Regions from separate parts of the Dactylosporangium thailandense genome, predicted to be linked through region 3. Evidence: riboswitches for the same ligand, from Rfam matches in the RefSeq annotation. Region 3 holds a riboswitch; each other region holds the start of a gene.
What was found. Region 3 has a riboswitch for cyclic di-AMP ahead of AC6JBM_RS45070 (coiled-coil domain-containing protein). Riboswitches for the same ligand answer to the same signal wherever they lie in the genome.

Region 1: another riboswitch for cyclic di-AMP. It lies ahead of AC6JBM_RS50980 (hypothetical protein); the one in region 3 lies ahead of AC6JBM_RS45070 (coiled-coil domain-containing protein).
Region 2: another riboswitch for cyclic di-AMP. It lies ahead of AC6JBM_RS38040 (NlpC/P60 family protein); the one in region 3 lies ahead of AC6JBM_RS45070 (coiled-coil domain-containing protein).
Region 4: another riboswitch for cyclic di-AMP. It lies ahead of AC6JBM_RS22375 (C39 family peptidase); the one in region 3 lies ahead of AC6JBM_RS45070 (coiled-coil domain-containing protein).

What each region holds. Positions count from the first base shown of each region.
Region 1 covers NZ_AP029195.1:11,347,952-11,355,317, reverse strand. The annotation lists gene AC6JBM_RS50995 (polyprenyl synthetase family protein) at 1-468, shown strand, start outside; gene AC6JBM_RS50990 (SigE family RNA polymerase sigma factor) at 719-1,237, shown strand; gene AC6JBM_RS50985 (hypothetical protein) at 1,234-2,148, shown strand; gene AC6JBM_RS50980 (hypothetical protein) at 2,154-2,804, opposite strand; cyclic di-AMP (ydaO/yuaA leader) riboswitch at 3,041-3,180, opposite strand; gene AC6JBM_RS50975 (sensor domain-containing protein) at 3,254-4,798, opposite strand; gene AC6JBM_RS50970 (FAD-dependent monooxygenase) at 4,879-6,030, opposite strand; gene AC6JBM_RS50965 (TetR/AcrR family transcriptional regulator C-terminal domain-containing protein) at 6,098-7,009, shown strand; gene AC6JBM_RS50960 (aldo/keto reductase) at 7,142-7,366, shown strand, end outside.
Region 2 covers NZ_AP029195.1:8,548,292-8,555,657, forward strand. The annotation lists gene AC6JBM_RS38025 (AMP-dependent synthetase/ligase) at 1-1,776, opposite strand, end outside; gene AC6JBM_RS38030 (ABC transporter ATP-binding protein) at 1,773-2,540, opposite strand; gene AC6JBM_RS38035 (ABC transporter ATP-binding protein) at 2,537-3,271, opposite strand; cyclic di-AMP (ydaO/yuaA leader) riboswitch at 3,572-3,733, shown strand; gene AC6JBM_RS38040 (NlpC/P60 family protein) at 3,774-4,694, shown strand; gene AC6JBM_RS38045 (methyltransferase domain-containing protein) at 4,755-5,534, shown strand; gene AC6JBM_RS38050 (Rv0361 family membrane protein) at 5,933-6,346, shown strand; gene AC6JBM_RS38055 (sigma-70 family RNA polymerase sigma factor) at 6,708-7,366, opposite strand, start outside.
Region 3 covers NZ_AP029195.1:10,118,404-10,125,769, forward strand. The annotation lists gene AC6JBM_RS45060 (App1 family protein phosphatidate phosphatase) at 1-149, shown strand, start outside; gene AC6JBM_RS45065 (exopolyphosphatase) at 146-1,108, opposite strand; gene AC6JBM_RS45070 (coiled-coil domain-containing protein) at 1,181-2,203, opposite strand; cyclic di-AMP (ydaO/yuaA leader) riboswitch at 2,213-2,360, opposite strand; gene AC6JBM_RS45075 (glycoside hydrolase family 19 protein) at 2,609-3,724, shown strand; gene AC6JBM_RS45080 (helix-turn-helix domain-containing protein) at 4,458-4,964, shown strand; gene AC6JBM_RS45085 (DUF6036 family nucleotidyltransferase) at 4,984-5,493, shown strand; gene AC6JBM_RS45090 (DUF488 family protein, N3 subclade) at 5,505-5,969, shown strand; gene AC6JBM_RS45095 (lectin) at 6,136-7,366, opposite strand, start outside.
Region 4 covers NZ_AP029195.1:5,160,183-5,167,548, reverse strand. The annotation lists gene AC6JBM_RS22395 (sugar ABC transporter permease) at 1-803, shown strand, start outside; gene AC6JBM_RS22390 (GH1 family beta-glucosidase) at 806-2,194, shown strand; gene AC6JBM_RS22385 (LacI family DNA-binding transcriptional regulator) at 2,194-3,201, shown strand; gene yicI (alpha-xylosidase) at 3,238-5,541, shown strand; cyclic di-AMP (ydaO/yuaA leader) riboswitch at 5,751-5,894, shown strand; gene AC6JBM_RS22375 (C39 family peptidase) at 6,184-6,945, shown strand; gene AC6JBM_RS22370 (class I SAM-dependent methyltransferase) at 7,310-7,366, shown strand, end outside.

The DNA of each region.
Region 1 (7,366 bases), 1.2 Mb from region 3:
CTGGCCATGGTCGAGCAGCGCACCGGTGCGCTGTTCGGCGCCGCCTGTGCCCTCGGCGCGGTGGCCGGCGGCGGGGACCCGGCGCAGGTGGAGCGGCTGCGGCTGTTCGGCGTGCGGCTGGGCCTCGCGGTGCAGTTCACCGAGGACCTCCTGGGCATCTGGGGCGAGCGCGGCGGCATCGGGCCCGACCTGCGCCGGCGGCGGCGGTCGCTGCCGGTGGCCGCGGCGATCGCGGCCGGGGCCGACGAGCTGGCCGCGCTCTTCGAGGGCCGGGCCCGGCTCAGCGACGCGGACGTGGAGCGCGCCGCGAAGACGATCGAGCAGTCGGGCGCCCGCGACTGGTGCCGGCGTCAGGCCGGGGAGCTGCTCTCCCAGGCGTTGCTGGCGCTCGACCTCGCCTCGCCCTCCCCCACGGCCGTGGCCGAGCTCGTCGCGCTGGCCCGCCGCGCGACCGCCACTCCGCGCTGAGCGCAACCGCCACTCCACGCTGAGCGCAACCCGCCACTCCACGCTGAGCGCAACCGTCACTCCACGCTGAGCGCAGGCCGCTACTCCGCGCTGAGCGCAACCGCCGCTCCACGCTGAGCGCAACCGCCGCTGCCTGCTGAGACTCGTCGGCCCGCCGTAACGAAACACCTGGCACGCGCAATCTTCGGCTCCGGCGAACCGGGGTGAGGCCCGCGTACGCCTAAGGGGGTGAAGCGGGGAGGCAGCGACCATGGCGAATGCCGTCGAGCAAGAGTTTCACGAGTTCGTGCGGGCGCGGCTGCCCGGGCTGCGGCGGGCGGCGTACCTGCTCTGCGGCGACTGGACGCGCGGCGACGACATCGTGCAGCGCGCGCTGACCGACGTCTACGTGCGCTGGCGGCGGGTCCGGCGGGCCGAGAACGTCGACGCGTACGTGCGCACGGTCCTGGTGCACCGGTTCATCGACGAGCGGCGGCGCGGCTGGTCCGCGCGCGTGTCGCTCGTGGACCGGGTGCCGGAGCGGCCCGCCGAGGACGTCGCGCTGCAGGGCATCCCCGCCGGGCTCGAGCTGCGGCAGGCGATGGCGCGGCTGCCCGACCGGCAGCGGGCGGTACTGGTGCTGCGGTTCTTCTATGACATGTCCGTCGAGCAGACGGCACTGGCCATGCGCTGCGCGCCCGGCACGGTCAAGAGTCAGACCTCGGCGGCGCTCGCCACGATGCGGCGGCTGCTTGAGGACACCACCGAGCACGCGGGGAGGGCACGGTGAACGACTGGGAGGAGGGCCTGCGGGTCCTCATGCGCGACGGCGACGAGGCCCCGGCCTCGCGCGTCGACCTGGGGCGGGTGGTGACCGAGGGGCGGCGGCGCCGGCGGCGGGCCGCGGCCGCGGGCGGGGCGGTGGCCGCTGCGGTGCTCGCCCTGGTCGCCGGGGTGGCGGTCACGCTGCCGGGGCGGCCCGAGGGCGGGCCGGTGCCCGGGGCGGCGGACGCATCGGGCGCGACCCGGGCCGGGGTCGGCGGGTTCGATCCGGTGCTGGTCCTGCGGCTGCGGCCGGGCTGGTTGCCGGACGGGGTCGCGGCCGGCCCGAGCCCGTCGCTGTGGGCGGCGCGGCAGTCCGAGCGGTACGCCGACCAGCCCGCGACCACCGACTTCACGATCTCGCTCTACGCGCCCGGGTTCGTGCCGCGCTTCCTCGACCCGGCCACGAAGGCGGACGAGCCGGCGATGCTCCTCGACCCCGCGGACTCCCTCGGCGGGCGTCCGGCGCAGTGGTACAGCGAACAGGCCCACCCCGAGCGCAGCGGGCTGCTGTGGCAGTGGGCGCCGGACGCGTACGCCAGCGTGGAGGGGATCACGCCCGGCTCGGCGGCGCAGGACCGGGCCGTGTGGCGCCACGTCGCCGAACAGCTCGCCACGAACGCGCGCCGGCCGGTGCCCGTGCCGGGATACGTCACGGACACGCCGGCCGGCGTGGCGCTGATCGGCATGGACCGGGTCTTCGACCGCACCCGGCAGCGGTGGGCCACGGTGCTGGTCCTCAACCGCTACGCGTACGTGCCGCCGCCCGAGGGCCGGCCCCGGCCCGGCATCGAGGTCACGTTGACGCCGGGCGGAACCGTCGGCACGGTACACCTGGCCGACCACGAGGACGAGTGGACCATCGATCCCGTTCGCTGAGCGACTCAGGCGATCGCGGCGACGACCTCCGCGGCCCGGCCGGCGTGCTTCTGGTACGCCCCCGGGTACGCGGAGCGCTGCACCGCCTGGGCCGCGGCCGTGACGCTCATGCTCTGCCAGCCCGACACCCGGGCGAGCGCCGAGTAGAACAGCGCGGCCGAGTGCGCCGGGTCCATGAGCTCGGGCACGCTGCCCCAACCCTGGCTCGCGCGCTGCTGGAACAGCCCGACCGAGTCGTGGTCGGTCGAGACGGCGTCGTGCGGCAGCTTCATCGAGGACGGGACGGCCGGGCTGGCGACGTTGTAGAGGTCGCTCTCCTGCATCGCGGTGGCGACCGCCACGACGAGCCCCTTCTCGGGCACGCCCTGGGCGCGGCCCTGCCGGACGATCGCGGCCGCGTTGTTCATCTGGGTCTGGTTCAGCCCGGCGACCGGCCGCGGCAGGGCGGGCGGGGGCGGGGGGACCGGCGCGGGCGCGTCGGAGAGTGCGGCCTGCCCGTCGAGCTGGGACAGCACGAGCGAGGCGTCCTCGGTGTACAGCGGCGCGGGCGCGGCGGGCGCGGCGACCGGCGGGCGTGGCGCGCCGGCGGAGGCGGAGTGGCCGGCCGAGCCGGACGCGAGCAGGGTGGCGGACAGGACGACCGCGGACACGGCCACGGGCTTGACGGTCAGCAGTGATCGGCGATGACGCGCCTGGAATTGGCGCGGTAAAGGTTTCAGCAAGATCATTCCTCAGACGGATGCGGGCGCGCGCCATCGGCACGATCCCGTGGTGCGAAAGGGATCGCGCGGCGGCGAGACGAACGGTCAGCGGGTGGACACGGGCCAGGTCAGGTCCTGGCGATCACCCGTCCGAGGGAAAGACGACACAGGGCGTCGACGAACACGAGAAGGTCTCCTTCCGGTGCCGCCTACCGGGTTAGCTGACGGGTTCGGACGGGAGGATTCGCCCTACCGTGACTCGGTCACGGATACACCCCAAGGACTGCGATGGGTCCCCGGCTCACGACGCCGAAGTGAGCGTCGCGACTCGACGGCGCCCGCCCGGTGGCCCCGCATTTCGGAGCGCGTCGCCCGTGGCAGACCACCCGACAGTAACGGGGACTTCAGGACTCGGCCAGCCACAGCAACGGGATCCCACCCGGCGCACCGGAACGCTCACCGTGCGCTGTCACACGATCGGTCATCCCGCGCCCGTGCCGAGCGCCCTTGACCTGGTACATCGCCCGATCCGCCAGGCGCAGGGCGGCCCCGGCATCGAGCACCGTGTCATCGATCACGGCCGCCCCGACGCTGACCCGCACCCGCAACACGTGCCCGTCGTGCACCACCGGCGCCGAGACGGCCCGCTCGACCCGGTCGACGAGCGCGGCCAGGCCGGCCGCGTCGGTGCCGGGCAGGTCGGTGGCGAGCACCACGAACTCGTCGCCGCCGAGGCGGGCCACGGTGTCGCCGGGCCGGACGAGCGCGCACAGCCGCTGGGCCACGGCGACGAGCACCGCGTCCCCGGCGTCGTGACCGAGCGTGTCGTTGACCGTCTTGAAGTCGTCGAGGTCGCAGAAGAGCAGCGCCCCGACACCGTGTCCGGACCGGGCCCGGCGGACCGCGGCGGCGAGCGGTGCGGCCAGCGCGTCGCGGTTGGCCAGGCCCGTGAGCGGGTCCCGGGACGCCCGGCGCACCAGGTCGGCCTCGGCCGCCTTGCGCTCGGTGATGTCCTGGACCTGCAGGATGCCGAAGGCGGGCGGCCCGGCCACGATGGACAGCGTCGCGGCGACCCAGATCACCGTGCCGTCGCCGCGCACGCAGCGGATCTCGTAGTCGCGCACCTGGGTGCCCTTGCCCGTGGTCGCGGCGGCGAAGGCGAGCCGGGCCAGGTCGAGGTCGTCCGGGTGCATGAGGTCGGCGATGCGCAGCTCGAGCAGCTCCGCCTCGGTGCGGCCGAGCAGCTCGCACAGGGCGGGGTTGACGCGGGTCATCCGGGCCTGGGTGGCGCCGGCGAGGCCGAGCATGCACATGCCCGTACCAGCACCCGTGAAGGCCAGCCGGAAGGCCTCCTCACTGGCGGCGAGGTGACGGCGCTCCCGCTGCAGGGCCTCGACCAGATTGGCGTTGTTGATCGCGATGCCGGCCTGCGCGGCGAGCATCTCCAGCAGCTCACGCTGCAGCGGCCCGGGCCGGCGGCCGTCGGTGGGCAGGTCGACGCCGAGGATGCCGACCAGCTCGCCGTCGGGCGCCCGCAGCGGGGCGAACAGGGCGTCGAGCGGGTGCCAGCGCTCCGCCTCGGGCACGTCCTCGCAGCCGGGCACGGCGTCGGGCACCCAGGAGTGGATGTGATCGCTGTGCCGCTCGTGCGGGAGGTACCGCAGCTGCCCCCACGCCTCCGTGCGCCCGAGGTACTCGTCGAGCTCCGCCGCCGGGTACCGCGTCCCGAGCAGCGTCGCGCGCGCCTCCTCCGAGCCGGCCAGCGCGATCGCCTCGTACTCGCCCTCCGGGTGCAGGTAGTTGACCACGGCGACGGCGAACCCGGTCCCGTCGACGACGGCGTCCACGATGAGCTGCAGGGTCTCGGCCAGCGTGGTGCCGGTGTTGATGCGGCCCGTGATGCGGTACACCGAGCGGATCGCGTCCATCGCCGCGTCTCGATCACGCATCGCTCGCCTACCCGCGTCCGGCCGACCCTGCACCCTTACATCGACGCATCAAACCGGATCTGAAGTAAACCCCTTCGGCGTCACGAGATTGCCGCGGGCAGTCGCAGTGCCCCCGCGGCGCGCCGGGCCTCGCGGGTCATCGCGGCGATCATCAGGCCGTTGCCCGGCAGGTACGGCAGCATGCGGATGCTCAGGTGCCGCAGCTTCACGGCCAGCTCGGACTTCGGCGCGAAGCCGCGGGCCGGGGCGAGCGCCGCCTTGTGGTTGACGTCGACGAAGCCGCGCATCTGACGGTCATATGCGGGCAGATCGTGCAGATTCGCCGCGAGCACGTACGCCCCCACGAGCGCCATGCCGGTGCCCTGGCCCGTCAGCGCGGAGGGCGCGTAGCCGGCGTCGCCCACCAGCGCGACCCGACCGGCCGTCCAGGCGGGCATCCTGACCTGGGCGTTCGGGGCCACGTACAGGTCGGGAGCGGCCCGCATCAGCTCGAGCAGCCGCGGCACCACCCAGCCCGAGCCCTGAAACGCGTTCTCGATGGCGCGCAGGCGCTCCTCGCGGTCGCGGGATGGCATCGGGCCGCCGTACAGCAGCGTCACCTTCACCGTCTCCGAGCCCTTGTCGGTCTTGACGCTGACGACCCGGCCCGGCATCGAGTGCACCAGCTGCCAGCGCTCGATGCCCAGCTCGTTCGGGGCCGTGAAGACCGCACTGCTGCTGCCGAGGTGGTGCAGGTACTGCCGCGACGGCCCGAACACGAGCTCCCGGACGCGCGAGTGGATGCCGTCCGCCCCGATGACGTAGTCGAACCGCCGGGGCGGGGTGTGACGGAACGTGACCCGATCCCCGGCGATCTCCTCGATCGTGTCGCCGAAGATCCACTCGACGCCCGCGGGGACCTCGGCGTGCAGCAGCCGGGTGAGGTCGCCCTTCATGATCTCGATGTCGGCGGGGTCGAGCACCCCGAAACCGAGCGGCAGCGTGGCGATGCGTTTGCCGGCGGCGTCGACGAAGCTCGTGCCTTCGGTGTCGGTACCGTGCGCACGGGCCTTCGCCGCCACTCCCATGCGCTCGGCGACCTCGAGCGCGACGCCGCGGATGTCGATCGCGTACCCGCCCGCGCGGATCGCCGGCGCCCGCTCGACCACCGTCACCGCGCACCCCTTCCGGGCCAGCAGCGCGGCGGCGGCATTGCCGGCGATGCTCGCGCCGGAGATCAGAACCCGTGTCATGCGTACACCGTACGAACACCGCGACGGGGCGCTCAACGACGCGTGTACGGCGGTAGGGTGTGCACTAGTGCCCCCCTACCTGAGGATCGTCGCCCGGATTCGGGCCGCCATCGCCGCGGGCGACCTGCGTCCAGGCGACCGCGTGCCCTCGACGCGCGAGCTGATGCGGACGTACGGGGTGGCCATGGCGACCGCGACCAAGGCGCTGACCGCGCTGCGGCAGGAGGGCCTGGTCGAGCCGCAGCCGGGCATCGGCACCGTGGTGGCGCGCCGCCCCCGCTCCCCCGCGGCGGGTCCGGCGGCGGACCCCGACCGCCTCGTGTCGACCGCGATCCGGCTGGCCGACACCGACGGGCTGGCCGCGCTGTCGATGCGGCGGCTGGCGGCCGCGCTCGGGATGCCGACGATGACGCTGTACCGGCACGTCACGAACAAGGAGGAGCTGCTGCTGCTCATGACGGACGCGGCCTTCGGCGAGGCGCCGCTGCCGGACTCCGCCGGCCGGGCCGCGGGCTGGCGGGCTCACTTGACGATCTCGGCGCGGTTGCAGTGGGGGGTGTACCGCCGCCATCCGTGGGTCGCGGAGGTCATGTCGTTCACGCGTCCCCCGATGGCCGTGCGGGCGATGGCGCACACGGAGTGGTGCCTGGCCGCGCTGGAACGGGCGGGCCTGGCGCTGCCGGTGGCCATGCACGCCACGATGATGCTGGCCAACCACGTTCGCGGTACCGCGGTGAACCTGGAGTGGGAGGCGAACGCGGAGCAGGACACGGGCGTGGACAACGTGGAGTGGTTCACGGCCCAGGAGGCACGCTTCGCCCAAATCACCGCAACCGGCGCTTTTCCGGCTTTTTCCCGACTTGCCGCCCTCGGCCCGGATGCGGTGGACTACGAGCTGGACGCGCTGTTCGAGTTCGGCTTGACACGCTTGCTGGACGGCCTGTCGGCGCTGGTGGACGCCTTGCCCCACCGCCCGTGAGGCGCTGCGCGTGCCGCGCGGCGCGACCGCGTGCGTAGGCCTTGCCCCACCGCCCGTGAGGCGCTTCCCGTGCCGCGCGGCGCGACCCGCTGCGCGTGCCGCTCGGCGCGACCGCGTGCGTAGGGTTGCATCATGAAGATCCCGACCGTAACCCTGAACTCCGGCCACGAGATGCCGGTCGTCGGCTACGGCACCTACCCCCTCCAGGGCCGCTCAGCCACCGAAGCCATCCTCGCCGCCATGGCGTCGGGCTACCGCCTGCTCGACACCGCCGCGTCCTACGGCAACGAGGACGCCGTCGGCGCCGCCGTGCGCGAATCCGGCCTCGACCGGGCCGACCTCTTCATCACCACCAAG
Region 2 (7,366 bases), 1.6 Mb from region 3:
CATCTCGTCGACCTCGGCGCGGAAGGCCTCGGCGACCGCGGCGCGGCGCACCTTCTGCGTGGCGGTCAGCTCTCCGGTTTCGTGGTCGAGCTCCTTGGGCAGCAGCCGGAACGTCTTGAGCTGCTCGACCGGCGCGCGGCCGGCGTTGACCTCGTCGACGATGCCGCGCACGAGGGCCAGCACCTCCGGCTTGCCGGACAGGTCGCGGTAGGTGGTGTAGGCCAGGCCCCGCCGCTGGGCCCACTCGCCGACGGTCTCCAGCTCGATGCCGACCAGCGCGGTGAGGAAGGCCCGGCGGTCCCCGACGACGACGGCCTCCTTGACGTACGGGGAGGCCTTCAGCGCGTTCTCGAGCTCGCTGGGCGCGATGTTCTTGCCGCCCGCGGTGATGATGATGTCCTTGGCGCGGTCGGTGATGCGCAGGTGCGTGCCGTCGAGCGCCCCGATGTCCCCGGTGCGCAGCCAGCCGTCGGGGGTGAGCGCCGCGGCGGTGGCGTCCGGGTCGGCGTAGTAGCCGGCGAAGGTCCCCGCGTGCCGGGTCAGGATCTCGCCGCCGTCGCCGATGCGGACCTCGACCCCGGGCTGGGGCTCGCCGACGGTGCCGAGGCGGACGCGGCCGGGCCGGTTGGCGGTGGCGATGGCGGCGTTCTCCGTCATGCCGTACACCTCGTGCATCGGCACCCCGATGCCCATGAAGAACCGCAGCACCTCGGGCGCGACCGGGGCGGCGCCGCTGGCCGCGTACCGCACGTGCCGCAGCCCGATCCGCTCCCGCAGCGCGCGGTAGCAGCACAGCCAGCCCAGCGCGTAGCGCAGCCGGCTGCCGGGGGTGTGCCGCCCGCCGTTGGCGGCGAGGGTTGCCCCGATGCTGTCGGCGACCCGCAGCCACAGCCGGGCGTTGGCGCGCTTGAGCCGCGACGCTCCGGCGATGCGCGTGGTGACGCCGGCGAGCATCTTCTCCCAGATGCGCGGGACACCGAAGAGGATCGTCGGCTGTACCTCGCGCAGATCCGCCTGCACGGTCGCGATCGACTCGCCGAAGTGCACGACCACGCCCGTGGCCGCGCCGAGCCACACTGTGAAGACGCGCTCGGCCACGTGACACAGCGGCAGATACGACAGCAGCAGGTCACGGGGGCCGGGCGGCGGATCGGTGAGCCCGCCCTCGCCGCGCAGCACGCCGACGGCGAAGTCCACATTGGACACGGTGAGCATCGCGCCCTTGGGCCGCCCGGTCGTGCCGGAGGTGTAGACGAGCGTCGCCAGGTCGCCGGGCTCGGCCGCGAGCTCCAGGTCCTCCTGGGAGACGCCGGCGAGCAGGTCGCCCCAGAAGAGCAGGCGATCGTTGGTGTACCGGTTGCGGATGCCCTTCGGATCGAGGTACACGATCTTGAGCAGCCCGGGGCAGTCCTCCAGCACCGCCAGGGCCTTGTCCACCTGCTCCTGGTCCTCGGCGATGAGCACCTTCGCGCCGCAGTGGGCCAGCAGCCAGCCGACGTCGCCGGACGGGCTGGTCGGGTAGAGCCCGACGGTCGCCGCGCGCAGCGCCACCGTGGCGACGTCGGCGAAGAGCCACTCGGGCCGGTTCTCGGACAGGATCGCGACCCGGTCGCCCGGCTCCACGCCCAGCCCGCGCAGGGCGTGCGCGACCGACCGGGCCGTGTCCCAGTACTGCCGCCAGGTGATCTCGCGCCAGATGCCGCGGTGCTTCTCCCGCAGCGCGACCGCGTCCGGGGTCCGCCGCGCCCGATCGCGCACCAGCTCGGCGATGGTCATACCCCCTCCCCCAGGTACGCCCGGATCACGTCGGGGTGCTGCTGGACCTCTTTCGGCGTGCCGCACGCGACCGGGACGCCGAAGTCGACCACCAGCACCCGGTCGGCGAGGTCCATGACCAGGCCCATGTCGTGCTCGACGAGGATCATCGGGATGCCCAGCTCGTCGCGGATGTCGAGGATGTACCGCGCCATGTCCTCGGTCTCCTCGAGATTCATGCCGGCGACCGGCTCGTCGAGCAGCAGCAGCCGCGGCTCCATGGCGAGCGCGCGGCCCAGCTCCACCCGCTTCTGCACGCCGTACGGCAGCAGCCCCACCGGCATCCGGCGCCACGGCGCGAGCTCGAGGAAGTCGACGATCTCCTCGACCCGGGCCCGGTTGGCCAGCTCCTCGCGGCGGGCGCGGCCGAGCCAGGCGACGGCGGCGAGGGTGCCGTAGCGCATGTGGTGGTGCCGGCCGAGCATCAGGTTCTCCACGACCGTGAGCTGGCGGAACAGCTCGACGTTCTGGAACGTGCGGGCGACGCCGAGCCGGGCGACGCGGTCGGGGCGCGCGCCGGTGATGTCGGTGTCGCCGAGCAGGACCCGGCCGTGTTGCGGGCGGTACACCCCGGAGATCACGTTGAAGATGGACGTCTTGCCGGCGCCGTTGGGGCCGATCACCGCGAAGAGCTCGTCGGCGCCGACGCTGAAGTCGACCCCGTTGATCGCCTTGACGCCCGCGAAGCTCAGCTGCACGTCCTTGAAGGTCAGCACATCGCTCACGACAACCACCGCTTCCGCCGCTTGTAGTGCTTGACCTCGCGGAACGAGTGGGCGGCGTGCGATCCCAGGTAGAACTCGCGGATGTCGTCGTCGGCGAGCAGCTCGGCGGCGGGCTTGTCGAGCACGACCTTGCCGTTCTCCAGCACGTATCCGTGCTCGGCGACGGAGAGCGCCATGGTCGCGTTCTGCTCGACCAGCAGCACGGCGGTGCCGGCCCGGTTGATCTCCACGATCAGGTCCCGCACCTGCTCGACCATGCGCGGGGCCAGGCCCAGGCTCGGCTCGTCCAGCAGCAGGTACTTCGGGTCGGACATGAGCGCCCGGCCCATCGCCAGCATCTGCTGCTCGCCGCCCGAGAGGTAGCCGGCCACCGCCGCGCGCCGCTGCTTGAGCACCGGGAAGAGCGCGTACATGCGCTCCATCGCCTCGGCCGCGCCGCGGCGGCGGGTATGGGCGCCCAGCCGCAGGTTCTCCTCGACGGTGAGCTCGGCGAAGGTGCGCCGGCCCTCCATCACCTGACTGATCCCGCGCCGCACGACCGCGGCGGGGCGCAGGCGGTGGACGGGAGTGTCGCCCAGGGTGACGGAGCCGCGCGTCACGGCCCCGTCGTGCACGCCCAGCAGGCCGGAGAGCGCCCGCAGCAGCGTGGTCTTGCCGGCGCCGTTCGCGCCGAGGAGGGCGACGATCCGGCCCTCCGGGACGGCGAGGCCCACGCCCCGCAACACCAGCATCACATCGTCGTAGACGACCTCGAGGTTCTGGACCCGTAGCACGTGCGGACCCCCGAACTATTTGCACCGGCGGTGTAAGAAGTTAGGAGTATTTAACCCGCTTCCGCGTAGGAATCAAGCCCCGAATCTGTAACCGTCCGGCACCGATGTCACGGTCTGGCACGGGCGGCCAACCGGCAGTAATACGGACTTTTGGGGTAATAGATATCGAGCGGGACGCACGCCTTTCGCCCGCGAGATGATCACGTTAAGTTAGGCTCTGGCCTGCTCGGCAGTCCGCCGTCCAACCCGGACGGCGCCGGGCAAGCGCCGCCGAATCGACATCGCGCGCACCCACCCCCGGGCGCGCGCGGCGAACCGGGGACCCGCGCTTCTCGGGGTGAATCCGCAACGCTGCGGTAGGGCGCTATCTCTTCCCGCCCGAACCCGTCAGCTAACCCGGTAGGCGGTGTCGGTGCAGAAGGGTCTTTCCTTGTCCACTGGACATCGTGCCCGCCGGTCGGTGCTGCGGACTCTGCTGATCGGGTTCGTCTCACTCACCGTGCTCGCACCCGCGACGGTCGCGCACGCGGATCCGTCGCTCGCCGACATCGAGGCTCAGCTCGACAAGTCGAACAAGGACCTCGAGGCCACGGTCGAGGCCTGGAACAAAATCAACATCGACCTGGCCGACTCCCAGAGCAAGGCGAAGACGCTCGAGGACAGCGTGGCGGCGACCAACGGCGCCGTCCAGGAGATCGCGATCGCCGCGTTCAAGACCAACGGCAACATGCGCAACCTCAACATCGTGCTCAACGCGACGTCGTCGGGCTCGCTGATGGACCAGCTCTCGATGCTCCAGCAGATCACGCACCAGCAGCAGAAGAGCATCGAGGACTACAAGAACGACAAGGCCAAGCTGGACGAGACGATCGCGGCCCAGAACACGCAGAAGGCCGATCTCGAAAACCAGCGCAAGCAGATCGAGGGCGACGTCAAGAAGCTCGAGGACCTGCAGAAGAAGGCCAAGAACGCCGGCAGTACCAAGGTGAGCTCGCCCGGCACGACCAACGCCAAGGCGCCCGTCGTCGACGACGCGACCCGGCAGAAGGTCGTCAACTTCGCCTACGCACAGCTCGGCGAGCCCTACAAGTGGGGCGCCGCCGGTCCGAACAGCTGGGACTGCTCCGGCCTGACCATGGGCGCGTGGGGCGCCGCGGGCGTGAGCCTGCCGCACAACGCGGCCAGCCAGTGGAGCAAGGTGGCCCACATCAGCAGCTCCCAGCTGCTGCCCGGCGACCTCGTGTTCTACAACGGGCTCGGCCACGTCGGCATCTACGTCAAGCCCGGCACCATCGTGCACGCCCCGCACACGGGCGACGTGGTGAAGGAGGCGCCGATCGGCGTCGACAGCATCTACGGGTACGGGCGGCCGAAGGTCTAGTTCGTCGCTTGTTCGAAGGGCCGCTCTTCCCATCGAAGGGCGGCCCTTCATCATTGGGGCATGGCGACCTGGGATCCGCAGCAGTACGAGCGCTTCGCCGACGAGCGCGCCCGCCCGTTCCGCGAGCTCGTGGCGCGCATCCCCACCACGTCCGCGGTCGCCGTCGTCGACCTCGGCTGCGGCCCCGGCACGATGACCGCCACCCTCGCCTCCCGCTGGCCGGACGCGGCAATCCTGGGCCTCGACTCCTCGCCGGCGATGATCGCGGCGGCCGCGGAGCACCGAACCGCCCAGCTGACCTTCCAGCTCGCCGACGCGGGCGAGTGGCGGCCCCAGCGCGGCTCCCTCGACGTCATCGTGGCCAACGCCTCGCTGCAGTGGGTCGGCGACCACGAGACGCTGCTGCCGCTGTGGGCGGCGGCGCTCGACGACGGCGGCACGCTCGCCTTCCAGGTGCCGCTCTCCTTCGACCCGGGCATGGTCGCGGTGGCGGCACAGGAGCGCTGGGCACCGCTGCTGGCGGGCGCCTCGGGCACCACGGGTCCGCGCTCGGCGTCGCCGGTGCTGAGCGCGGCCAACTACGTGCGGCTCCTCTCCGCGGCCGGCCTCACCGTGGACGCGTGGGAGACGACCTACTACCACGTGCTGCCCGGCGAGGACCCGGTCTTCGAGTGGTTCAAGGGCACCGGCCTGCGGCCCTACCTCGACGCCCTCTCCGGGAACAACCTCGAGGAGTTCACGGCGGAGGTCAAGGAGCAGATGCGGCAGCTGTACCCGCGCGAGCCCTTCGGCACGATCCTGCCGTTCCCTCGCCTCTTCGTCGTCGCACAGCGGGCCTGAAACGGCTCGCGGCTCGCGGCTCGCGGCGCTCGATTCCCCGGCCTGCGGCCCGCGGCCCCGTTTCCGGCCCGCAGCCCCGTTTTCGCGGCTCGCGACCCCGTTTCCGGCCCGCAGCCCCGTTTTCGCGGCTCGCGACCCCGTTTCCGGCCCGCAGCCCCGTTTTCGCGGCTCGCGACCCCGTTTCCGGCCCGCAGCCCCGTTTTCGCGGCTCGCGACCCCGTTTCCCGGCCCGCGGCTTGTCTCGCATCGGACATGGCTCCGGCCTCTGCCCGCGGCCGCGCGCACGTGCCGACCGCGCCATAACGCCGTTCCCGTTCGCGCGAATCGTCGCGCATCGGGCATGACCTGCGTCAAATGGTTTACATCAGGTCTTGATCTCGATTCATACGCTGATGCGCGTGAGTAAAACCTGGAAGATCATTATTTTCGGCGGGATCGGCCTCTTCGTACTCTGCTGCGGGGGCGGCGTCGCCGGGCTCTTCTTTGTCGTCAACGGCTCCACCAAAGAACCCAAGGCCGCGACCGTGGACTTCCTGACCGCGCTCGAGACCGGCAAGACCCAGGCCGCCTACGACCTGCTGTGCTCCTCGGCGCAGCAGAACTACGGACCGGAGACCTTCGAGGCGTACGTCAAGAAGGACCCCATCACCGCCCACGACATCAGCTGGGGCGGCTCCTACAGCAACAACAACGGCAACGAGACGGCCCAGATCGACGCCAGCCTGACCTACCAGAACGCCGGCAAGTCCAGCCACACCTTCGACCTGATCAAGGAGAGTGGATCCTGGAAGGTCTGCGGCAACCCCTTCTAGGGCCACTCGCCTCATGGCTGTCATACGGGCCGCGGAACTGCCCAGCTCCGCGGCCCGTGAGCGATGTCCCGCCGCAACGACTACTCAACTGCTCGGCCCGCGCCGCCACCGCAGCTCACCGCTGATCCCTTCGCGCCGCCACCGCAGCAGCTGACCACTCACCGCTCGCCACTGCCGCCGCATGCCCGCCGTGACTGCTCCGCTGCCTGGTCCGGGCCGCCGCCGTTCGCGCAGCCGCCACCGTTCGCCGCGGACCGATTCCCGCGCCTTCCCGCGCCGCCGGCTCGGTCTCACCGCGCGAAAAAGCCCCGGGTCCGCTCCGACCCGGGGCCTTGCTCGTCTTGGGGGATGTAGCTGCTTGCTAGGCGGCCTGCAGGCCCTCCGCCCGGGCCAGCTCACGCAGCCGGCCGAGCGCCTGAATCTCCAGCTGGCGAATGCGCTCGCGGGAGAGCGAGAACCGCGTCGCCACCTCGGTCAGCGAGTGCTCGCGCCCGTCCTCGAGGCCGTAGCGGGCCCGCATGATGCCGGCCGAACGGTCGTCCAGGTGGTTGAGCAGGCCCTCGATCCGCTGGCGCTCCAGCGCGGCCAGGACCACGTCCTCCGGCGACGGGGCGTCGGAGTCCGCGACCAGGTCGCCGAGGTTGGTGTCGCCGTCGTCACCCACGGGGGTGTCGAGCGACACGGTGTCCTGCGACCAGCGCATGAGCTCGTGCACCCGCTCGACCGGCACGCCGAGCGCGGTCGCCAGCTGCTCCGGCTCCGGGTCGTTGCCGAGCTCACGGGTGAGCTGCCGCGCGACGTTGCGCATGCGGTTGACGTCCTCGACGAGGTGCACCGGGAGCCGGACCGTGCGCTCCTGCTGCGCGATCGCCCGGCTGATCGCCTGGCGGATCCACCACGTCGCATATGTCGAGAACTTGTATCCACGCACGTAGTCGAACTTCTCGACGGCGCGGACCAGGCCGGTGTTGCCCTCCTGGATCAGGTCGAGCATCGGCATGCCGGACCGCACGTAGCGCC
Region 3 (7,366 bases):
ACCTCTCGCCCACGCAGGCGGTGCTGGCCGGCGCGTTCCCGGGCGTGGCCGGCAGCCCGCGGCGCTTCCCGCCCAACGACCGGCGCTGGCTGAGCGCCCCGGACGGTGCCGGCCTGTGGCGCCTGCTGCGGGACACCGAGATCCTCTAGTGCTTTCTCGCCGCCGTTGAGCTCATCGGCGCGCCGACCTTCTCGATCAGGTCGTGCAGCACCTGCTCGGACTGGTCGTGCGGGACCTGGCAGGTGCCCGCGGCGAGGTGGCCGCCGCCGCCGTACCGCAGCATGACCGACCCGATGTCCGTCGGGGACGTGCGGTCCAGGATCGACTTGCCGACCGCGAAGACCGTGTTGAGCTTCTGCTTGCCCCAGATGACGTGGATCGAGACGCGGGCCACGGGGAACAGCGCGTACACCATGAAGCGGTTCCCGGCGTAGATCGTCTCCTCGTCGCGCAGGTCGACCACGACCACGTCGCCGTGCACGTGCGACACCCGGCGCAGCTGGTCCACGAAGAGGTCCTGCTGCTCCCGGAACAGCTCGGCCCGCTCGGCCACGTCCGGCAGGGCCAGGATCTCCTCGACGTCCTGGTGGTCGATGCACGCGTCGATGAGCTGCATCATGAGCTGGTAGTTGGAGATCCGGAACTGGCGGAAGCGGCCCAGCCCGGTGCGGCTGTCCATCAGGAAGTTCAGCAGCGTCCAGCCGGTCGGCTGCAGGATTTCGGTGATGTCGTACTGCGCGGAGTCCGCCCGGTCCACGGCGACCATGAGCTCGTCGGAGACGTGCGGGAAGCGCTCGGCGCCGCCGTAGTGGTCGTAGATCACCCGGGCCGCCGACGGGGCATCCGCGTCGATGATGTGGTTGGTCGCCTGCCCATGGTGGAGTTTGGCGGCGCGCAGGGTCTCGGAGTGATGGTGGTCGAAGACCAGGTGGGCGCCGGGGGCGTACGGCAGGTTGGTGAGGATGTCCGTCGGCCCGACCTCCACCGCGCCGTCCTGCACGTCCTTCGGGTGCACGAACGTGATGTCGCCGATGAGGTCGAGGTGCCGCAGCAGGACCGCGCAGACCAGTCCGTCGAAGTCGCTGCGGGTCACGAGACGGTACTTCACTGCTATTCCCCCTGCGACGGAAACGGCCGGTCGACGGTTGCCCCATCGGCCGGCCGGTCGCGCGTCTGAGGATTACAGGATCGACAGGTGCACGTGATTCGTGTGGTCACTGGAGGGATCGCCGGCGACGCCGCTGTAATGGTGCCAGCCCACGGCCGGGGTCCAGATCTCCTTGAACCAGATGACGTACATGACGCCGAGCTGGTTCGCGTTCTTCACGAAGTACGCGGCCAGCGTGCTGCCGTAGACGTAGTCGTCACCGGAGGCCACGCCACCGAATCCGTTCTTCGTCTGGACCGAGAAGTCGCAGGCCCGGCCCTTGGGGTGCTCGTAGGGTCCGCTCGGGCGGAAGCACGCGACGAACCGCTTGAAGCCGTCCTTCTGCGCCTCCTGCATCGCGTGGAGCATGCGCGGGGTGATGCAGCCGGTGGTCGTGGGGTCATTGACGCTGCACGACTCCTTCGGCAGCGCGCCGCTGGACGTGCGCGGCACCGGGTCGGCGCTCGGCAGGTTCGCGGTGACGAAGCCCTTGCTCGGCCCGCCGGCCAGCTTCAGGGCGGTCTCCGCGTCCTTCTTCTTCTGCTCCATCGTCTGCACCTGCTGCTGCTGCGCGGCGACCTCGTCCTCGAGCGCCTTCTTCTGCGCGGCCTGGCTCTCCTTGAGCCCCTTGAGCTGGTGCAGCAGGTTGTCGTTGTGGTGGGCGATCTGGTTGATGGTGTCGGCCCGCTCGGCGAAGCTGTCCGGGGTGCCGGCGTCCATCAGCGCGGCGAACGTCGTCAGCGGGCCGGTGCGGTAGGCCGCGACGGCGATCGCGGCCACCTGCTCCTGGACCGTGGCCAGCTGGGCCTCGGTCGCCTGCAGCTGCGCGGTGAGCTCGCCCTGCCGCTTGACGGAGGCGTCGAACTTCTCCTTCGCCTCGGACCAGGCGCGGGTGCTGTCCTCGAGCACGGACCCGAGGGTCGGGTTCGCGCTGGACCCCTCGTCGCCGGTGTCGCCGCCGGGCTCGGCCGCGGCGGGCGTGGCGGCGAGCCCCCCGACTACCAGAGCCGCCAGCAGCGCGACGATCATGCGCCGGTAGGGATGTCGCGATGACATCTGGTTCGTTGTTCCTTCCGTCGGCCGCCGACCGAGTTAGCTGACGGGTTCGGGACGGAACGATCCCTACCGCCCCTCCGATCGGAAGGGCGGACTCACCCCAACGTAACGGTGGGTCCCCGGCTCGCCACGTGCGGCGATTGGGCGGCAGCCCCGCCCGGCGCCGGGGGCGGCGCCTGCTGGACGTGACCGTGGGTCACTGTACCCAGGGCGCTTCTTTTGCGCACCGCACCGTTTGTGCGGAGATCTTTATGACCAGCGATAAGTGACGCAGATCACTCGCCGCGGCCGGGCCTCAAGGCAACCGTAAATATTCTTCATAAAAAGATGACGTTCGCTCCTTCGAGCCGAAGTGCCTGGTCATATGGGCTGGTCAATCGGCTGGTTCAGAAGGAGTGATCAACGGTGTCGAGAGTGCGCCTGCTGGCGATGCTCGCCGCGGTGACCATCGCGGGCGGGGTGGTCGCGGTGTTCAACATGCTGCCCGCCTCGGCCGCGTCGTGCAGCCCCGCGTGGCAGTCCTCGGCGGTCTACACCGGAGGCGCGACGGTCTCCCGCAACGGCCACAACTACCTCGCCAAGTGGTGGACGCAGAACGAGGCGCCACCCGGGACCACCGGGGTGTGGCAGGACCAGGGCTCGTGCGGCGCCGGCGGCGGCACGCCGACGACCAACCCGCCCCAGACCGGCTCGGCCGGCGGCTGCAGCTTCCCGGCCTGGGTGCAGGGCCGCAACTACGTGACCGGCGACATCGTGAAGTTCACGGACGGCAAGTTCTACATCGCCGAGCACGACAACCCCGGCTACAGCCCCGTGATCAGCACCTGGTTCTGGGACCCGTACACCTGCTCGGGCACCGGCGGCGGTGGCGGCGGCACGACCCCGCCCCCCTCCAACGGCTCCTTCGTGGTCAGCGAGGCCCAGTTCAACCAGATGTTCCCGGGCCGGAACTCCTTCTACACCTACTCGGGCCTGGTGGCGGCGCTGTCGGCATATCCCGGCTTCGCGAAGACCGGCTCGGATGCCGTGCGCAAGCAGGAGGCGGCCGCGTTCCTGGCCAACGTGAACCACGAGACCGGCGGCCTGGTGTACGTCGTGGAGCAGAACACCGCGAACTACTCGCACTACTGCGACACGAGCCAGTCCTACGGCTGCCCGGCCGGCCAGTCGGCGTACTACGGCCGCGGCCCGATCCAGCTGTCGTGGAACTTCAACTACAAGGCCGCGGGCGACGCGCTGGGCATCGACCTGCTGCACAACCCGAACCTCGTGCAGACCGACTCCGCCGTCGCCTGGAAGACCGCCCTCTGGTACTGGAACACCCAGAGCGGCCCCGGCACCATGACCCCGCACAACGCGATGGTCAACGGCGCCGGCTTCGGCGAGACGATCCGGAGCATCAACGGCAGCCTGGAGTGCGGCGGCCGCAACCCGGCGCAGGTCCAGAGCCGCGTGGCGGCGTACCAGCGCTTCGTGTCGATCCTGGGCACGGGCACGGGGGCCGGCTCGCTGTCCTGCTGACCTTTCTCCCTCCGAACCCGGCGGCGGCCCTCCCATGGGGTGTGGGAGGCCGCCGCCGGGCGTTTCCGCCCCCGGGCGCGCTGCTCGGGAAACGCGCGCGAAGTCGAGGGGGCGGGCAGGGTGCCCTGTTGGGCGCGGGCTGCTAGCTCAATGGCAGAGCTGCGGACTTTTAATCATCGGTAGCGGTAACTGCAGGCCGTATCGCACCGGGATTTACCTGCGGGCGCTGTTGCATTGAGCCATCGTCAAGATCCCCTGCCGCAAGAACTTCGGTAGGGGTCCACGCTCGTGTTCCTTGATGCTGGTCGTCGCGATAACAAAACGGCGCATAACGGACAGCTGCAGGGGTGCTACCCGGCGACCGCCAGCCTCCAGGCGGACCTCGCGGCGAAGAATCCCATGCTCGATCAACACGATCGCTCAATGCAACAGCGCCCTGTTCACCGACGACGAACGCGCCGCCGCCCGCCGACGGCTCACCGACCATCACTTCGACGTCGACCGTTACCTGCACTCCTTAGCGACCGCCTGACCAAGCCCTCTACGAAGGCATCCGCGGCGGCGGACACACGGCATCCACTGCCAGCCCTTCGCCATCCACGCTCGGGGGAGATAATCGGACGGGGAGGTCGATCAACGCTCGCCTTCGTATGGAGGTCAAGTCGTCAGCGCGTCGAGCACCCTTCAAGGAGGGGTTCGTAGCGTTTTTGGCGTTTAGGGCTACGATGGTGACGTGAGTTCCACGCCGTCCGCCCTGTTGACGACCACCCAGGCCGCCGTGTTGCTGCACTGCTCGCGGCAGCACGTCGTCGACCTCTGCGACAGCGGGACGCTGCCGTTCGTGCGGGCCGGCACGCATCGGCGGATCCGGCGAGACGACGTCGAGCGGCTCCTGCGGCCGCCATTCCGGCGTGAGGTCGAGAAGTCCCTGTGGCTGCACCGCGCCGTGGCCGGCAAGCTCGTCGCTCATCCGGTGCGCGGGATGGCGCTGGCGTACCGCAATCTGGCTCACCGCCGGGAGGTCCACTCGGACGGCAGTGCCGACACCTGGTTCGACGCCTGGGAGCGGCTGCTCGACGAGGGCGTTGACGCGGTCGTCGACATGATCACGGCGCGCACGGAGTTGGCGGCGGAGTTCCGGCAGAACACGCCGTTCGCCGGGCTGCTGACCGATCGGGAGCGCCTGAAGGTGCTGGCGGCGTTCGACGCCACCCATCCCCGGGCGGCGAGGTCCGCATGAACGCGCGCAGCTTGAACACGTGCTGCGTGCCGTGTCCGCGATCGTGGACGACCCCGATGTCCTGGTCATCGGCAGCCAGTCGATCCTCGGCGCGATACCGGAACATCTCCTGCCGCCGGTCGTCACCCGCTCGACCGAGGTCGACATCGCGTTCTTCGACGACCCGGACGGGCGCAAGGCCGATCTCGTCGACGGCGGCATCGGCGAGATGTCTCCGTTCGACAGCACCTACGGGTACTACGCCCAGGGCGTGGACACCTCAACGGCGGTCCTGCCCGACGGCTGGCGGGACAGGCTCGTCGTGGTCGCCAACGCCAACACCGGTACCGCGCAGGCCCGCTGCCTGGAGCCGCACGACTGCGCGGCATCCAAGCTCGCCGCCGGCCGCGAGAAGGACCTTGTCTTCGTCTCTGCGCTGCTCGAGGCGCGCCTGATCGACGCCCGCATTCTCGCCGACCGCATCAAGGCGATGGACATCTCCGCGGTACTGCGTCAGCGCATGCTGAGCTGGGTAGCCTCGGCAAGGTAAAGGAATCGGAGGTGCGGATCGTGTCGCCTGGCATCGTGGGCGTCGGGTACGAAGGTCAGACGCTCGACGAACTCGTCGAGCGGCTCGTCGCCGCGGGCGTTTTGCGGCTCGTGGACGTCCGGATGACGCCGATCTCCCGGAAGCGCGGGCTGAGCAAGACGGCGCTCGGGGCCGCTTTGGCAGAGGCTGGCATTCGGTACGAGCATCGACGCGAGCTGGGCAACCCGAAGTCGAACCGGGCGGGTTTCGGAGGCTCGCCCGAGGAGCGCCAGGATGCGAAGGCGATCTTCGCCGGCCTGCTGGAGGTCGAGGATGCCGCCGATGCGCTCGACGCGTTGGCGGAGGCGAGCCGGCGGGAGCGGGTCGCCGTGCTGTGCTTCGAAGCCGACCAGAGCCGCTGCCACCGCGACGTGGTCCTCCGCGAGGTGGAGCGCCGCCGGTCCAACGCTTCGGGTAATACACGCCCAGCACGCTGAAGACGTTCACCCGTTCGGCCTGGCGGAAGAAGCGCTCACACAAGTCGAGTCGCTGCTGCGCGTCAGCGCGCACACATCACAGCCGCAGGGCCCGGCTCGGGCGGCGAAAGCAAACGGCTGGTCACGCCGGTGGCGTGACCAGCCGATGATGCCAGCGCTCGGTGGTTCAGCAGGAAAGGTTGCCGCCCGCGGGGACGCCGAGGATGCCGACGAACTGGTTGTAGGAGTTGATCCGGCTCTGGACCTGGGCGGGGTTGCCGCCGTTGCACTCGATGCTGTTGATGGCCCGGATCGTGGTGCCGAAGCCCTGCCCGTTCACCATCGCGTTGTGCGACGTGGTGCCCGCGTTGCCGGTGCCGGTCATCCAGTACCACAGGCCGGTCTGCCACGAGATCGACGAGTTCGTGGCGACCAGGTTGGGGTTGTTGAGCAGGTCGACGCCGAGCGCGTCGCCGGCCGCCTTGTAGTTGAAGTTCCAGCTCAGCTGGATCGGGCCGCGGCCGTGGTAGGCGGACTGGCCGGCCGGGCAGCCGTAGGGCTGGCTGGTGTCGCAGTAGTGCGGCCAGTTGGCGGTGTTGATCTCGTCGATGTAGACCAGCCCGCCGGTCTCGTGGCTGACGTTGGCCAGGAACGCGGCGGCCTCCTGGCGCTTGACGGTGTCGCTGCCGGTCGTGGCGAACGCCGGGTACTTCTTCATGGCGTCGACCAGCCCGGCGTACGTGTAGAACCCGTTGCGGCTCGGGAACATCTGGTTGAACTGGGCCTCGCTCACCACGAAGCCGCTCGTGCTCGTACCGCCGCAGGAGTAGGGCGACCAGAACCAGGTGCTGATGGTCGGGTCGTAGCCGGGGTTGTCGTGGGTGGCCTGGTAGAGCTGTCCGTTGGTGTACCGCACGATCGCACCGGTGGCGTAGGACTGTCCGGCGACCCAGTTCGGGTAGTTGCACGAGCCTGTGCCGCCGCCCGGGACCGTCCACTTCTGGTTGGCGCCGCCGTGGCAGGACCAGATCAGCAGCGGGGTGCCGTCGGCCGTACCCCAGCCGGACGCGTCGAGGCACTTGTTGGCCTGGGGGTTGACGATGTCGTTGGCGCCGCTGACGGCCCACTGCTGGGCGCCGGTGCCGTTGCAGTCCCACAGTTGGACCTTGGCTCCGTCGGCGGTGGAGCCGCCGGACACGTCGAGGCATTTGCCGAGGGCGCGGATCGTACCGTCGCTGCCCACGGTCCAGTTCTGGGCGTTCGTACCGTTGCAGGTCCACAGCTGGATCTGGGTGCCGTTTGCGGTGTTGGCGCCGGCGACGTCGACGCACTTGCCGCCGTATCCGGAGATGGCACCCGTGCCCGCGGCGGCCGCCGTGCCGGGGCTGAACGGGATGAAGGCGACGGCGCCGAGCACG
Region 4 (7,366 bases), 5.0 Mb from region 3:
AGGCGCCGTCGTTCATCGTGACGCTCGCCGGCATGCTCGTCTGGCAGGGGGCGCAGCTGATCCTGCTCTCCGACCAGAACGGCCAGCTGCGCATCGAGGACTCGGTGATCACCAGCATCGCCTCGAACTACCTGCCCCGGCCGGTGGGGTGGACCCTGACGCTGCTCGTCGCCCTGGCCGGCGCCGGATGGGTCGTCGTGCGCCGGTACCTGTCCCAGCGGGCCGGGTACGGCACGAACTCCCTCGCGGCGGACCTGGGCCGGGTGCTGGCCATCGTCGCGGCCCCGATCGTGGTGATGCTCGTCCTCGACAGCTACCTCGGCGTGCCGTACATGCTGGTGGCCGTCCTGGCCGTCACCGTGACCCTGGCCGTGGTCACCGGGTTCACCGTGTTCGGCCGGCACATCTACGCCGTCGGCGGCAACGCGGAGGCGGCCCGGCGCACCGGAGTCCGCGTCGGATCCCTGCGGATCACCGTGTTCGTGATCGCCTCCGCCCTCGCCGCCTTCGCCGGCGTCCTGGAGGCCTCGCGCGGATTCGCCGTGTCCGTCAACTCCGGCGGTGGCAATGCCGCGCTCAACGCGATCGCGGCCGCGGTCATCGGCGGCACCAGCCTGTTCGGTGGCCGGGGCCGCGTCGTCGGCGCGCTGCTGGGCGCGCTGGTCATCAGCAGCGTCCAGAACGGGCTCGCCCTCATCGGCCAGACGGCGGCGACCCAGATCATCGCGACGGGGCTGATCCTGCTCGCCGCCGTGACGCTCGACATGAGCGCGCGCCGCAAGAACAAGGGGACACGGACGTGACGATGCCGGAGCACTCCAACAGCGTGGGCCCGGACGCCCTGGCGGCACTGCCCGCGGACTTCCGGTGGGGCAGCGCCACGGCCGCCTACCAGGTGGAGGGCGCCGCCCGGGAGGACGGCCGCGGCCAGTCCATCTGGGACACGTTCAGCCACACGCCGGGCCGCACGTTCAACGGCGACACCGGGGACGTCGCGGCGGACCACTACCACCGGTACCCCGAGGACGTGCGGCTCATGGCCGACTTCGGGCTGAACGCCTACCGGTTCTCGATCTCGTGGCCGCGGATTCTCCCGCAGGGCCGCGGCGCGGTGAACCAGGCCGGGCTCGACCACTACGACCGGGTCGTGGACACCCTGCTCGAACACGGCATCGAGCCGATGGTGACGCTCTTCCACTGGGACCTGCCGCAGGCCCTGGAGGACGAGGGCGGCTGGTTCAACCGGGACACCGCGCACCACTTCGCCGACTACGCCCAGGTGGTGCTCGAGCGCCTGGCCGACCGGGTCCCGCTGTGGCTGACCCACAACGAACCGTGGACCGTCATCGGGCAGGGCTACTCGCGGGGGCTGCACGCGCCCGGCTACCGCGACTACCACAAGGCCGGAACCGCCATCCACCACATGCTGCTCGGGCACGGCGAGGCGGTGCAGCGCTTCCGGGCGCTGGCGCCGGGCTCCGCACAGGTGGGCATCACGCTGTCCATGGCGGTGGTCCGGCCGTGGTCGGACGCGCCGGGCGATGTCGCGGCGGCCCGGCTCCTCGACGGCGAGCAGAACCGCGTGTACCTGGACCCGCTCCTGCGCGGGTCCTACCCGCAGGACCTCGACCAGCTCTTCCCGACGCTGTCCGACCCGGCCGTGGTCCGCGAGGCCGACCTGGAGGTCATCGGCACCGGGATCGACTTCCTCGGGGTGAACTACTACCTCAACCACATCGTGAAGGCCGATCCGACGGTGCCCGTGCTCGGCGCCCGGCTCATCGACCCGCCCGGCCCGATGATGAGCGCCGGCATCGCGGCGAAGCCGGCCGGCCTGTACGACTGCCTCACCCGGGTCCACCGCGAGTACCGCGAGCTGCCGATGTACGTCACCGAGGTCGGCGCCTCGGTGCACGACTACGTCGACCCGGACGGCAGGGTGAAGGACCAGCCCCGCATCGACTACCTGCGCACCTGCGTGGAGTCGATCGCGCGGGCGGTCGGCGAGGGGGCCGACGTGCGCGGCCTCTACGTCTGGTCGCTGCTGGACAACCTGGAGTGGGATCTGGGCTACTCGATCCGGTTCGGGCTGTTCTACGTCGACTACCGAACCCAGGAGCGTGTGCCCAAGGACAGCGCGTACTGGTACCGCCGGGTCATCGCGGAGCACACGGCCGGCGAGGGCCCCCGGTAGTGGTCACCATCGCCGACGTCGCTCGGCACGCGGGGGTGTCGGTCAGCACGGTCAGCTACACGCTGTCGGGCAAGCGGCCGATCTCGGCGTCGACGCGGGCGCGGATCGCCCGCAGCGTCGCCGAGCTCGGCTACCGGCCCAACGCCACGGCGCAGGCCCTGGCCAGCAAGCGGACCAACACCCTCGCCCTGATGGCGCCCCTGCGCGCGGACAACAACGTCCCGGTCATCATGCAGTTCGTCGCCGGGATCGCCGCGGCGGCCCGGGACCACGACCACGACATCCTCCTGCTGACCCAGAGCGAGGGCGTGGAAGGGGTACGCCGGGTCAGGGAGACGGCACTGGTCGACGCGGTGATCGTGATGGACATCGAGGCCGACGACGCCCGCCTGCCGGTGCTGCGAGCGCTGGGCCTGCCGGCGGTGCTCATCGGCACCACGCAGAACGCCGGCGGCCTGGTCTGGGTCGACCTCGACTTCGCCCGGGCCGCCGAGGCCTGCGTCGAGCACCTGGCCGGACTCGGGCACGGTTCGGTCCTCATGCTCGGGTCGCCCGGCGCCGTGTACGAGCGCCGCAGCGGCTATGCCCTGGCGTTCGCGGCCGGCTTCGAGTCCGCCGTGCGGCGACACGGCATCGACGGCCGGTGGTGCCCCAGCGAGCCGGCGTACCAGGCCGCGAGCGCGCTCCTCGAACGGGAACTGGCGAAGCGGCCGCGGCCCACGGCCCTCGTCGTGCACAACGAGGGCATCCTCGGGGCGGTCCTCGGCACGCTGCGCCGCCTCGACCTGCGGGTGCCCGAGGACATCTCCGTGGTGGCGCTCTGCCCGGAGCAGACGGCGGTCAACCAGGTCGTGGAGCTGACCGGGGTCGCCGTCCCGGCCGAGCAGATCGGCCGGGCCGCCGTCGAGATGGTCCTGCGGCAGGTCGACGGCGACGGCACCGCGCAGACCCGGCTCATCGCCCCCGAGCTCACGATCCGGCAGAGCACGGCGGCGCGCCATGCGTAACCCTCCCACCCCGACGACTTCTTGGGACAGATCGCGATGAAGTTCAACGACGGCTACTGGCTGCTGCGCGAGGGCGTCACGGCGCGGTACGCGACCGACGCGCTGGACGTGCGCACCGGCGAGGCCACCGCCTCGATCGCGGTGCTGACCAAACGCAACGAGCACCGCGGCTCCGTGCTCAACACGCCCACGATCACGGTGGAGCTCTCCGCGCCGGCCCCCGACGTGGTGCGCGTGCGGGCCAGCCACCGCGCGGTGCTCGAACGCCCGTCGGTGCGGTTCGAGATCTCGCCGGCCCCGGTCGAGGTGCGCGTCGAACGCGACGACGCGGCGGTCCGGCTGACCGCGGGTGACCTCAGCGTCGAGGCGGCGGCCGCCGGGCCGTGGGGGCTGCGGTTCCTCGGCGCCGGTACCCCGCTGACGTCCTCGGGCTTCAAGTCGCTGGCCTCGATGACCGATGCCGCCGCCGGCGACTTCATGATCGAGCGCCTGACGCTGCCGGTGGGGGCCAACGTCTACGGGTTCGGAGAGCGCTTCACGCCCTTCGTCAAGAACGGGCAGGTCGTCGACAGCTGGAACCAGGACGGCGGGACCGCCAGCGAACAGGCGTACAAGTCGGTCCCCTTCTTCCTGACCGACGCCGGCTTCGGGGTCTTCGTCAACTCGCCGGCGCGGGTCTCGTTCGAGGTGGCGTCCGAGATCGTCTCCGCGGTGCAGTTCTCGACCCCCGGCCCGCACCTCGAGTACCTGGTGATCTACGGCCCGACACCGGCGGAGATCCTGCGCAAGTACACGGCGCTGACCGGCCGCCCCGCCCTGCCGCCGCGATGGTCGTTCGGCCTGTGGCTGTCGACCTCGTTCACCACCGACTACGACGAGGCGACGGTCACGCACTTCGTCGAGGGCATGGCGCAGCGGGACCTGCCCCTGAGCGTGATCCATTTCGACTGCTACTGGATGCGTGCCCTGCACTGGTGCGACTTCGAGTGGGACCGGCGGGTGTTCCCGGAGCCGGACAAGATGCTGCGCCGGCTCGGCGACCGGGGCCTGCGGCGCAGCGTCTGGATCAACCCGTACATCGGCCAGCGCTCGCCCGTGTTCGAGGAGGCCGCCGCGGCCGGCTACCTGCTGCGCCGCCCGGACGGCACCGTGTGGCAGTCGGACCTGTGGGTCGCGGGCATGGGCATCGTCGACTTCACCAACCCGGCCGCGCGCGAATGGTTCGCGGGCAAGATCCGGACGCTGCTCGAGTCCGGGGTGGACGCCGTGAAGACCGACTTCGGCGAGCGGATCCCCACGGACGTGGTGTGGTTCGACGGGTCGGACCCGCAGCTCATGCACAACTACTATCCGTTGCTGTACAACCAGACGGTCTTCGACGAGGTGCGCCGGCACCGGGGCGAGGGCGAGGCCGTGCTCTTCGCCCGCTCCGCCACCGTCGGCAGCCAGCAGTTCCCCGTGCACTGGGGCGGCGACTGCGAGTCGACGTACACCGCGATGGCCGACTCGTTGCGCGGCGGGCTCTCCCTCGGCCTGGGCGGCTTCGGCTTCTGGAGCCACGACATCGGCGGATTCGAGGGCACGCCGTCCGCCGCGCTCTTCAAGCGTTGGGTGGCCTTCGGGCTGCTCTCCTCGCATTCGCGGCTGCACGGCTCGGAGTCGTACCGGGTGCCGTGGGCGTTCGACGAGGAGGCGGTCACCGTCACCCGGCAGTTCGCGCAGCTCAAGAATGCCCTCATGCCCTATCTGTGGGCGGCGGCCGTGGACGCGCACCGGCGCGGGATACCGGTCATGCGAGCGATGCTGCTCGAGTTCCCGCAGGATCGCACGTCGTCGTTCCTCGATCGGCAGTACATGCTGGGGCCGGACCTGCTCGTCGCGCCGGTCTTCAGCGACGAGGGAGACGTCGAGTTCTACCTGCCCGGCGGGGCGTGGACCAGCTACCTCGACGGCACCACGGTGAGCGGACCCGGCTGGGTCCGGCAGCGGCACGACTTCGCGTCGCTTCCCCTGCTGGTGCGGCCCGGCTCGGTGATCGCCCTCGGCGCACGCACCGACCGGCCCGACTACGACGACGCGCTCGCCCCGGTGTTCGAGGTCTTCGGGATGGCCGACGGCGACCGGCGCGTCGCCACGCTCTTCGACGCGGCCGGCGAGGAGCGTGTGGTCGTCGAGGTGACCCGGGCGGGATCGCAGCTGCGGGCGGTCGTGACCCGCGGGCTGGAGCACCTGATCGAGGGCTGGACCGTGTGCTGGGTCACCGGGCCGCGCGGCCCGCGGCGAGGACCCCGCGTGTCCGGCTCCGCCACCGAGCACACCCTGACCCTGGCCCTGGACTGAGCAACCGTCAGCCGCCGGCCCACGGATCTGACGGTCCGTGGGCCGGCGGCTGACGGCATGTCACGTCCTGATCGGACAGTGCGGCCAACGCCGCGTTGCGTAGTTGCGCGGAGAGCAGCTCTTCCAGCTAGCAGGTGTTTGCAGGGCCCGTGGCCTTGCGTAACGTCATTGATCGCTCGCCCCGGTTCGTGCTCACAACAGGTGGCGCCGGGACGGGCCCGCTGAGTCGTGCCATGCACGAGCCGGGGACCCACCGCACGTCTGGGGTGAATCCGTGGGCCGAGCGCCCGCGGTAGGGCGACCTTCGCGCCCGAATCCGTCAGCTAACCCGGTAAGCGGATGCGTAAGGGAGATTCGCCTGTGCACAGCCGCAACCCCCGCTGCAGCCAATCTCGCCCGGAGCGTGCGCGCCCGGGTCTGCGTCGATCATCGGCGGCCGAGCGCTAACCACACGTAGGGCGGACCGCCGCCGCGCGGCGCCGAGTGCGCTGCGGGCGAGCCGGGACGCGTTGCTCCGCGCTGCCCACGCCGTGTTGCGGTGGCTGGCCCCTGCGGCCTGCCCCGAGCGCCGTGCTGCGCGCACAACCCCCGATGCTCAACCCTGATCGATCACCCCTGCGCGGGGTGTTGAGGAGAGTCGCAATGCATGCTGAACCCGTACGTGAGCAGGCCGGCCGCATCCGAGGCATGCGCCGGGTGCGAGCGGTCGCGATCTCGGGCGCGCTGCTCGCCGTGACCGCCGCGGCCGTCAGCGCGTGTGGCCAGGCCGCCGACACGTCGTCGGCCCCCGCTGCCGCGGTAGGTGCGCCGGCGGGCGGGCTTGATGCCGCCCGGGCCGTGCCTGACCCGTCCGCTCCGGCGCCGACGCAGTCGACGCCGGCGGCCCCCGCGGAGAAGGAGCTCGCCTACGACTTCCAGTTGCAGCCCAACTTCTACTACTGCGGCCCGGCGGCCACCCGGATCGCGCTGACGGCGGCGGGTCACGCCATCACCCAGGACCGCGCCGCGTCGATGCTGGGCACCACCACGAACGGGACGAACTCGGCCCTGGACACCACCCGGGTGCTCAACAGCGTGATCGGCGACGGCCGCACGGTGTACCGGACCAGGGAGATCCCGGCCTACCCGGCGACGTCAGCGCAGGCGAAGCAGTTGCAGGCCGACGTGGTGTCCACCATCAGCAGCGGGCGGGCGGTCGTCGCCAACATCGCCGGGCACCTCACGGACAACGCCGGTGTCTACCACTCCTACGAAGGCGGGCACTACCTCACCGTCGTGGGATACCAGGACGGTGGCAGCACGGTGAAGATCGCCGATCCGGCCAACCCCCGGGGCGACGGCACCTACTGGGTCAGCGTCCCGAAGCTGGCCGACTGGATCTCCCAGCGGGGCTACTCGTATTGAGGTTTCCGGCCGCGAAGGTTCACCGGGGCTCAGTGAGCCCGGCGCCGAGTACATGACATAGATGAAGGCCGACGTGCCGGGGTGGCGCGCTCCGGGTTGGAGGCCTTCACATGACAGCACTGCGTCTCGCCCGCGGACGGCGATCGTCCGCGGCGGCGGTCGCGCTCGCCATCGCCGGCGCCGTGGCACTCGCGGCGCCGGCGATGAGCTTCGCCGCCACGCCGGGCGACAGCCGAGTGCGCTCTCGTACTGGCACGTGATTGCGAATTCCAGTAACGATCGGCGGGCGGGCGGCTCCACCCTGCCGTGCCTGGCATCGAGAATTGGGTGCCTGTCGTAGGAGCTGCGCTCGTACTCTCTGTTGGTGAGCGATATCAATGACTACGTGAGGTTGCGAGAGACCTTCAACGAGGACGCTGCA